DNA from 2 places in the Mucilaginibacter oryzagri genome. Region 2 is predicted to be linked to the other one. Evidence: riboswitches for the same ligand, from Rfam matches in the RefSeq annotation. Region 2 holds a riboswitch; the other holds the start of a gene.
The links. A riboswitch is a leader RNA that binds a small molecule or an ion and turns the genes downstream of it on or off. The one in region 2 is predicted to bind cobalamin.
Positions count from the first base shown of each region.

Region 1: linked by a shared signal. The riboswitch ahead of metE (5-methyltetrahydropteroyltriglutamate--homocysteine S-methyltransferase) and the one ahead of PQ469_RS13465 (TonB-dependent receptor plug domain-containing protein) in region 2 are both predicted to bind cobalamin.

Region 1 is NZ_CP117883.1:1,836,159-1,840,565, reverse strand. Features, by position in the region: gene PQ469_RS08100 (phosphatase PAP2 family protein) at 27-635, shown strand; gene PQ469_RS08095 (IPT/TIG domain-containing protein) at 719-2,035, shown strand; cobalamin riboswitch at 2,321-2,521, shown strand; gene metE (5-methyltetrahydropteroyltriglutamate--homocysteine S-methyltransferase) at 2,689-4,407, shown strand, end outside.
Region 2 is NZ_CP117883.1:3,200,039-3,204,445, reverse strand. Features, by position in the region: gene PQ469_RS13475 (DEAD/DEAH box helicase) at 1-1,132, opposite strand, end outside; gene PQ469_RS13470 (tRNA pseudouridine synthase A) at 1,236-2,045, opposite strand; cobalamin riboswitch at 2,173-2,370, shown strand; gene PQ469_RS13465 (TonB-dependent receptor plug domain-containing protein) at 2,492-4,407, shown strand, end outside.

The DNA.
Region 1 (4,407 bases), 1.4 Mb from region 2:
ATAGGTTACATCGTTAGCATTCTTTTATGAGGCAAATTTTCCGGACAAGTTTTTTGATATTCATTCTATTACAGGCTTTTTTTACGCTTAAGATTAACACCGCCACCGCACAGTTACGCACTCCACCATTTGATGATGCCATCCTGATAAATTTACAGGAACACCGCACTCCGGCCCAAACCGGTTTTTTCCTGTTTATGAGCAATCACCTGGAATATGGCAATATTGGCGTACCTGCGGGCCTGCTGGTTGGCGGTATCATCGGTAATAATAAGGAGATGCGGCAAAATGCCCTGTACGTAGCCAGCAGCACAGCCATCTCTGCCGGGTTAACCCAACTGATCAAAATGCTGGTAAAGCGCCCGCGGCCATTTATCCAGAACATCAGTATCACGCCTGTTTACCGCCCCGGAAACTACTCTTTTCCATCGGGGCATAGTTCATCATCATTTGCCACAGCAACGGCTTTATCTGCCGCTTATCCAAAATGGTATGTGATAGTTCCCGCGTATCTATGGGCGGGCTCAACCGCGTATTCAAGGATGTACCTGGGGGTACATTACCCTACAGATGTAGCAACGGGTGCGGGACTGGGAGCTGCGAGCGCGTTGCCGATGTTGTTTTTGAAGAAGTGAGTGTTTTTGGCTATTTTTTAATTTAATCACCCCCATTACAAGATATTTGTTTATTTTAGGGTAAAATATTACTAAATCTTATCATGACATTCTCTTTAGCAAAACTAAAACCTGCTTATTTATTTCTGTTTTTTCTGTCGCTGGTTATCGTAAGTTGTTCAAAAAAAGGCTCGGATCCGGCTCCGCCTGTTGATAATACTCCAAAAGTTACAGCGCTAAGCGTAACGACTGGCATATATAATACCGAAGTAATTATTACCGGTAACAACTTTAGTTCCACAGCAGCAAACAATCAAGTATTTTTTAACGGCAAAGCAGCAACTATAACTGCTGCAACGGCAACAAAGCTTACTGTAAAAGTTCCGTTAGCTGCCGGTACAGGCCCGGTAAGTGTTAAAGTTAGTGGTAGCACCGAGGTTACCGGCCCCACTTTTACTTATCAGCAATCATGGGTGGTAAGCACTTTTGCAGGCACTGGTGCAAAAAGTTATAAAGATGGCACCATAACAACAGCCGAATTTAATTTCCCAACGGGATTAGCTTTCGACGGATCCGGAAACTTATTTGTTTCTGAAGAAGGAAACGATGATATCAGAAAGATAACACCGGATGGAATTGTAAGTACTATTGCGGGAAACAGAACCGAAGGACATGATAACGGGAACGGGACTGCGGCAAGTTTCTGGAATCCAGAGGGGTTAACTGTTGATAATGCCGGTAATATCTATGTAGCCGATTATGCAAACAATATCATCAGGAAAATAGATCCATCTAAAAATGTCACTACCTTTGCCGGGCAAAGAGCCATCGGCTTTAAAAACGGGCAAGGTATCGCAGCAAGTTTTGCCGGCCCTACAGATATTAAAATAGACGCTTCGGGCTTCCTTTACGTTTCTGATTTAACCAATGAGGCGATCAGGAAAATAACTCCGGACGGTTTGGTAAGTACATACGCAGACATAAAAGCGCCTATCAACAGCAATACATTTAATTTTCCGTCAGGTATCGCGTTTGACACCCAAAATAATCTTTATGTAACAACCTTTAGTTTCAAGGTTCAAAAAATAACCCCGGGAGGTGTTATATCTACTTTGGCCGGCAGCGGTGTGAGGGGAACCACCGATGGCCCTGCTGGCAGTGCGAGCTTTTACGAAACGTTTTTGGCGGCAACAGACAAGGATGGCAATGTTTATGTAACAGATAGCAACTTGATCAGGAAAATTACCCCAGACGGGAAAGTAACTACCCTTGCCGGAATTGAAGCACAGACTGGAGCAACAGATGGCTCGTCAGCTACCGCAACGTTTAACCATCCTATTGGTATCGCGGTTGATAAAAATGGAAATATATTTGTGGCGGACACACAAAATAATATTATCCGCAAAATGATTTTTGAGTAATTTATGATTTTTTTGAAACATGTAAACCCAGCTATAACCGGGTTTACATGTTTTCGAACGTAAAGATTACATGGCTATGAAATTTCTGCATCCAAAAGCGGAGGCTTAACTTTCTATGTGTTCAAACAATGCCCCCAATCAAGGGAACGCCTATAATTCATTATTTATTCTCAATCTTAAACTTGAACATTCCTCAAAGCTCAAGCATCTTCAAATCCTCAAATTTTCAAATTCTAAAAATCTTCTCCACATTTTTTCCCATCTTCGTCCCCAATAAAGTTCTTTACTTTTTTTCTGCAGAGTGGTTCCCGGTGTTTAAAGCACAGGGATTAATAAGGAACCGTGTGTAAATCACGGGCTGTCGCGCAACTGTAAGTAACACAAAAGGTTGTTGCCTTTAACAAAGTCCATTGTTCGCCCCGCGCGAATGAGAAGGACGGCAACAATGTTACAAGCCAGGATACTTGCCCCTATGTAAAAGACAATGCTTTCGCGCAATGAAGCAGTAGTCGAAGAAAAAAGAATGACGTACATGGCCATTATATGCCCGTATGTTATGCTTTTGTCTTTTATTACCATTTACTCCGAAAGCATACCGAAAACCGTAAGGAGCATTAAGTCAACTTAATGTTTAACCAAAAACGTTTTAGCGTATGCTCAAAAACAATCTCGGGTACCCACGTGTAGGTGCCCACCGTGAACTCAAAAAGGCCAGCGAACAATACTGGGCCGGTAAAATTACCCGCAACGATTTGTTTGCCGCTGCCCGGCAAATTCGCCTGCAAAACTGGCAAACCCAGGTTGATGCCGGTATCGACCTGATCCCCTGTAACGATTTCAGCTTTTACGACCAGGTATTGGATACCTCGCTCATGCTGGGCAACATCCCCGAACGGTACACACCCGTATTAACCCAAAACAAGGCCAATACCGAAATTGACCTGTATTTTGCGATGGCCCGCGGTTATCAAAAAGATGGACTGGATGTTACAGCCATGGAAATGACCAAATGGTTTGATACCAACTACCATTACATTGTGCCAGAGTTTGTACAAAATCAGCAGTTTAAACTATTTAGCGAAAAAGTGTTTGACGAGTTTATCCTGGCCAAACAACACACCGGCAACATACCAAAACCGGTATTGGTTGGCCCGGTAACCTACCTTTTATTAGGTAAAGAAAAACAACCCGGTTTTGATAAGATAGACCTGATCAAAAAACTGGTGCCGGTTTACGTCGAAGTGTTAAAAAGATTAGCAAGTTATGGTGCTGTTTGGGTACAGCTTGATGAGCCCTTCCTGTCGCTTGACCTTACTGACAAAGAGAAAGCCGCTTATGCTTATGCCTACATGGAGATAAGCAAGCAATGCCCGGGCATTAAAGTATTGCTTACTACCTATTTTGAGAGCCTGCACGAAAACACCGAACTGGCCGTAACCTTGCCGGTAAGCGCCATTCATGTAGATTTGGTTCGCGCTCCCGATCAGTTGTACAAAGTGCTCACTGTTTTGCCCGATAGCCTGAGTTTATCGTTAGGTGTAGTTGATGGCCGTAACATCTGGAAAAACGATTACGTACGCTCGTTAACCCACATTAAAAAAGCCATTGCCGTATTGGGCACCGATAGGGTGATGATAGCGCCAAGCTGCTCGTTGCTGCATACCCCGTTCGACCTGGAGCTGGAAACCGCCATCATTCCCGAGATAAAAAACTGGATGGCCTTTGCCAAACAGAAACTGAACGAAATAAATGAATTGGCGCAAATCATCGGCGGCAACAATGAATTACTGCAAGAAAACCTGCGTGCCCTCACCAGCCGCAGCCTTTCAAAACTCATTCATAAGCAGGATATCAAACAACGCGTGGCAGCCATAACTGATGCCGATGCGCAACGTGAAAGCGGATTCATCACCCGCCAAAAAATTCAGCAGCAACGCTTTAAATTACCACTGTACCCTACAACTACCATAGGATCGTTCCCGCAAACTGATGATATCCGCTCGTTAAGGGCAAGGCTTAAAAAAGGAGAGCTAACCGAAGCTCAATATGATGCCGAGATAGAAAAAGCCACCGTTGACGCCATCCGCTGGCAGGAAAAGATAGGCCTGGACGTGTTAGTTCATGGTGAATTTGAACGTAACGACATGGTTGAATACTTTGGCGAACGTTTGGATGGTTTCCTGTTCACCAAAAATGGCTGGGTGCAAAGTTATGGCAGCCGCTGTGTTAAGCCACCTGTTATTTATGGCGATGTAAGCCGCCCCGCGGATATGACGGTAAGATGGAGCAGCTTCGCGCAGCAAAACACCGATAGGCTGATGAAAGGCATGCTAACAGGCCCGGTAACTATACTGCAATGGTCGTTTGTTCGG
Region 2 (4,407 bases):
GCTCTTCGGGTAACTCGGCAAGGGCTATTTTTTTGCCGGTGGCCTGCTCTATCTTCTTAACCTGGCTAAGCTCCAGGTCGGTAGCAAAAGTGAGGGCCATTGTCTCGTTCTGGCTTTCCGGGTAATGGTTGGTTACACGATCAATAAACAGTTCTTTTTCTGCCGGTACGTCAAAATGAATAATAAAAGGAATATCGGCCAGGCTAAAAGCTTCTTCCTGCTCATTAGCTACCAACAGTACCCTGGCGCCTTCATCAGCCTTAAATGTTTCTATCGATTTAAAACCCGGGCTATCAAAAAACTGGGGATTTAAATAAGCCACGGCAGTGCGTAAACGTGCTTGCAGGCTTTTATAAACTTTATCGGCAGTTGCACGTGTATTTACAAAAACTACGGTTTTGGTAAATAGCTCTTCATCGTACATAAACAAATTGAGCAGGTTTAATTTAGTGCCGAAGTTGGGTACGTTATATAAAAATTGCGGATGTGTCTCTAACGGTTGTTCTGCCAATGCTTCTACCTCCACAATAGCAGGATCTTTCATAAAAGGATCCAGCATCTTTTGCAGTTTGCTGTGCATTACCTCGGTAAATACCAGTTTCTGGCTTTTGCCAATGCTATTTGCCAGCTCTACAACAGGAAGCTGCATGCCTCTTTTTATCATTTCATCGGCATCATCAACCACAAACATATCAACCTTGTTAAGGTTAAGGGCGAGCTTCAGGTAAATGGCGCGTGCCCTGTCGGGAGTAGCTACTACTATATCGGCACCGTCGGCCAAGGCGTCCATCTGGGCTTCAATACCCGGAGCAACGTACAAGCCAACAATTTTTATTGATTTGTTTTTGTTCAGGCGGTCAAATTGTTCTATCACCCCAAATACGTCCTCTTTATCGGGTACAAGGATCAATACACGCGGAACGCCTTCGGGCGCATAATTAAAGCGGTTTAATACACCAAGCACATAGGTGGTAGTTTTGCCGCTACCTTCGTAACCAATGGCGATGATATCCTGGCCACCTACAATTCTTGAAAGGGTTTTTAATTGCAGTTCTTTAGGGTTTGTAAAACCAGCTTCATTTACCGACCGAACCAGCTGTTTTTTCAGCTTCAATTTTTCAAACCACACCATCTGAGAACTTTATTAAGTATTTAAGAGGGCGAATTTACCTAAATTTCCTTGAAAAGAGTCAAGATTCAAGAATCAAGAGCCAAGACAGGGAATACTTTAGGTATTATATTGATTGCCAAACAGGGTTTTCATCCTTTTGGAGCAGGCCTGTAAACGTTGGTTTGGCGGGGATATCAAGGTAAGGATACGTTACTTTTGACAGGTATAGTCCCTGGGGATAGGCTGGGATGATGATTTTTGGCGTTTGTTTGCTGATGAGGTGACTTTCAAATTCATCAACACTTATTTCGCCACGGCCAATTTCCAGCAGGCGGCCGATAATGATCCTGATCATTTTGCTCAAAAAACGGTTAGCAGATATGTTGAACCGGAGCCTGTCGCCGTTACTGCTAACAAAAAGGCTTGCCGAGCTCACGTTGCAAATGGTATGGTCAACCCTGTCGGGCATTTTACAAAAGGCGCGGTAATCGTTATAACGCGGGAGCAGCGCTATAGCCTTTTTCATTTCATCAATGTTGAGGTTGGTTTCGGGATATAAGGCGCTAAAAGCACTTAAAAAAGGGTCTTTATAAGTATGAATAAAATAATCATATGAGCGCTGCACAGCATCAAACCGGGCGTGGGGCAGGCCCTGCATCGGGATGATATCAAATACCGCGATATCATCCGGCAGTATTTTATTGAGGCGGAAAAAGAGATCGAAATCCCATTCCTTTGCTAAATCGATATGAAAAAAAAATTGGCTGGCATGCACCTGCGCGTCGGTACGGCCACAGCCGTTAACAGTTATGGGCGTTTTTAATATTTGGCTTAAAGCTATTTCAAAAACGGATTGTACACTTGCAACGCCGGCATGTTTTTGCCAGCCGCTGTACTGTGTGCCATGATAACCAATATGAAAAAAATAGCGCATAATCTTGGATCCAAAAATCCGCAAAAATTATGGTAAAGCCATACCAAAAACAAATGGGGATGGCTAAACGGATGGCTTTAAACCAGCTCGGGCTTTTCAAACAACTTGCGTATCTGCCGTACATAACCTACCTTTACAGAGCTTTAGGTTCCTTTATAGCATATCATAAAGGATTAAAAGGGAATACGGTGTAAATCCGGAACTGTCCCGCAGCTGTAAGCTCCATAACCATAGTTCATTCTATTAAAGTCACTTGCGCTTAGCTCAGGGAAGACAGAACGAAAGGGGAGTAAGTCAGAAGACCTGCCAGAGCATTATAAATTATTCATAGCTTTCGTGGATTGAAGCCTGAATGTGAATGCTCTTCTTTGGGTGGTGTGTTTTCATTTTATCAGTCTGTGTTGTGCTATTTAAACTGCATTATTATTTAACGCTATAGCAAATACATGAAAAAAAAGTACTTTAAAATTGTTTTCGGATTATTACAGGTGGGTTTATGCAGCACTGCTGTGTTTGCGCAGGATACCACCCGGTTATTAAATAATGTGGTTGTCACCGCCACCCGCTCACCAAAAAAACTAACCGATATAGGTAGGGTAGTTACCGTAATATCGGCAGAGCAGATTAACCGTTCGCAAGGCAAAACGTTACCCCAGTTATTGAATACCGTCCCCGGGATAACTTTCTCTGGTGCCCAGAACGCGCCCGGCATTAGTACATCAGTTTTTTTACGCGGCGCCTCATCGGGTAATACTTTGATATTGATAGATGGTTTCCCCGTTAACAATGCTGGCTCAATTGATGGTAGTTATGATCTTAACGCCTTCCCGTTAAACCAGGTAGAAAGAATTGAAATATTAAAAGGAAGCGGATCGACACTTTACGGATCAGACGCTGTGGCGGGTGTGATCAACATCATCACCAAACACCCGCAGGGACAGGGCTTAAAAGGTAATGTGCAATTAACGGGCGGAAGTTATAATACCTTCCAGGAATCGGCCGGGCTAAGTGGTTTAATAAATCACACCGGTATTGCCGTTAACCTATCTAATACAGATTCAAGGGGTTTTGCGGCCGCTACCGATACTACAAATAAAGCCGGATTTAAAAAAGATGGTTTCCACCAACGTTCGGCAAGCGTAAACATCAATCAATATATCTCGGAAAAATTCAGCCTGAATGGTAACTTCCAGGGCAGCTATAACACCGGCGATTTGCCGTATGGCGCTTTTACTAACGATAACAACTACACCTACAACAATACGTTTATATTTGGTGGTTTAGGAGCTAAAGTGAAGTTACCCAAAGGAACATTGGTGTTTAATGCCAGCCAAAACACGGTTCGTAACCACTTTAAAAATCTGCCGCCCGATAATTATGAAACCAACCAGGTAACAAAAAACACCGGCCGCATAAGCAATTTGGAAGCTGTTTTGAATTATAATTTGGGCAGTTATTTTGATATTACAAGTGGTGCCGGTTATAAATACAGCAATACCAGTCAATACAGCTTGTTTGAGCAAACCGGTTACCACCCTGGTCCAAGTGTTATAAGCGATGATACCGCCCACAATAGCATTATCAGTGTTTACACGTCGTTATTTTTTAAATCAAATATCTTCCACATGGAGTTGGGCGGCAGGTACAATCACCACAGCAAATATGGTGATAACTTCACCTATACCATTAATCCTTCGCTTTATTTAGCAGATCAGTTTAAAGTGTTCGGAACTATTGCTTCGGCCTTTAAATCACCATCTTTATACCAGCTGTCTTCTCAATACGGAAATAGTAAATTAAAGCCTGAAACAACTACATCGTACGAGGCCGGATTTGATTGGGAGGTCGTAAAAAATGCATTGTCATTTAACACCGTATTTTATAAACGCAATACAAAAGATGTAATTTATTTCTTCTCTGAATCTGTGCCTCCTTATAGTTCATTCTATAAAAATGGATCTTTTCAAAAAGATAAGGGCTTTGAAACTGAACTGAAATACAATTCAAACAAGCTAACAGCATCAGCTTACTTTGCCTATGTAACCGGCAAGCAAACGGATGAAGCTGGCAAACAAACGGCTAACTTATACCGCAGGCCCAAAAATACTTTTGGTGCTAATGTTTCATACCAGGCCTGTGCAAATTTCCTGATAGGTGTGAATTATAAGTATACCGGTAACAGGGCCGATCAAAATTTCGCCACTTATCCATCTACAATAACTACTTTAAAAAGCTATAACCTGGTTGATCTTCACCTGCAACTAAAAGCCACCAAAAACCTGGATGTATTTGGGGACCTGAACAACGTACTCGATCAAAAATATACCGATTGGCTGGGTTATAACACACGGGGTATAAACTT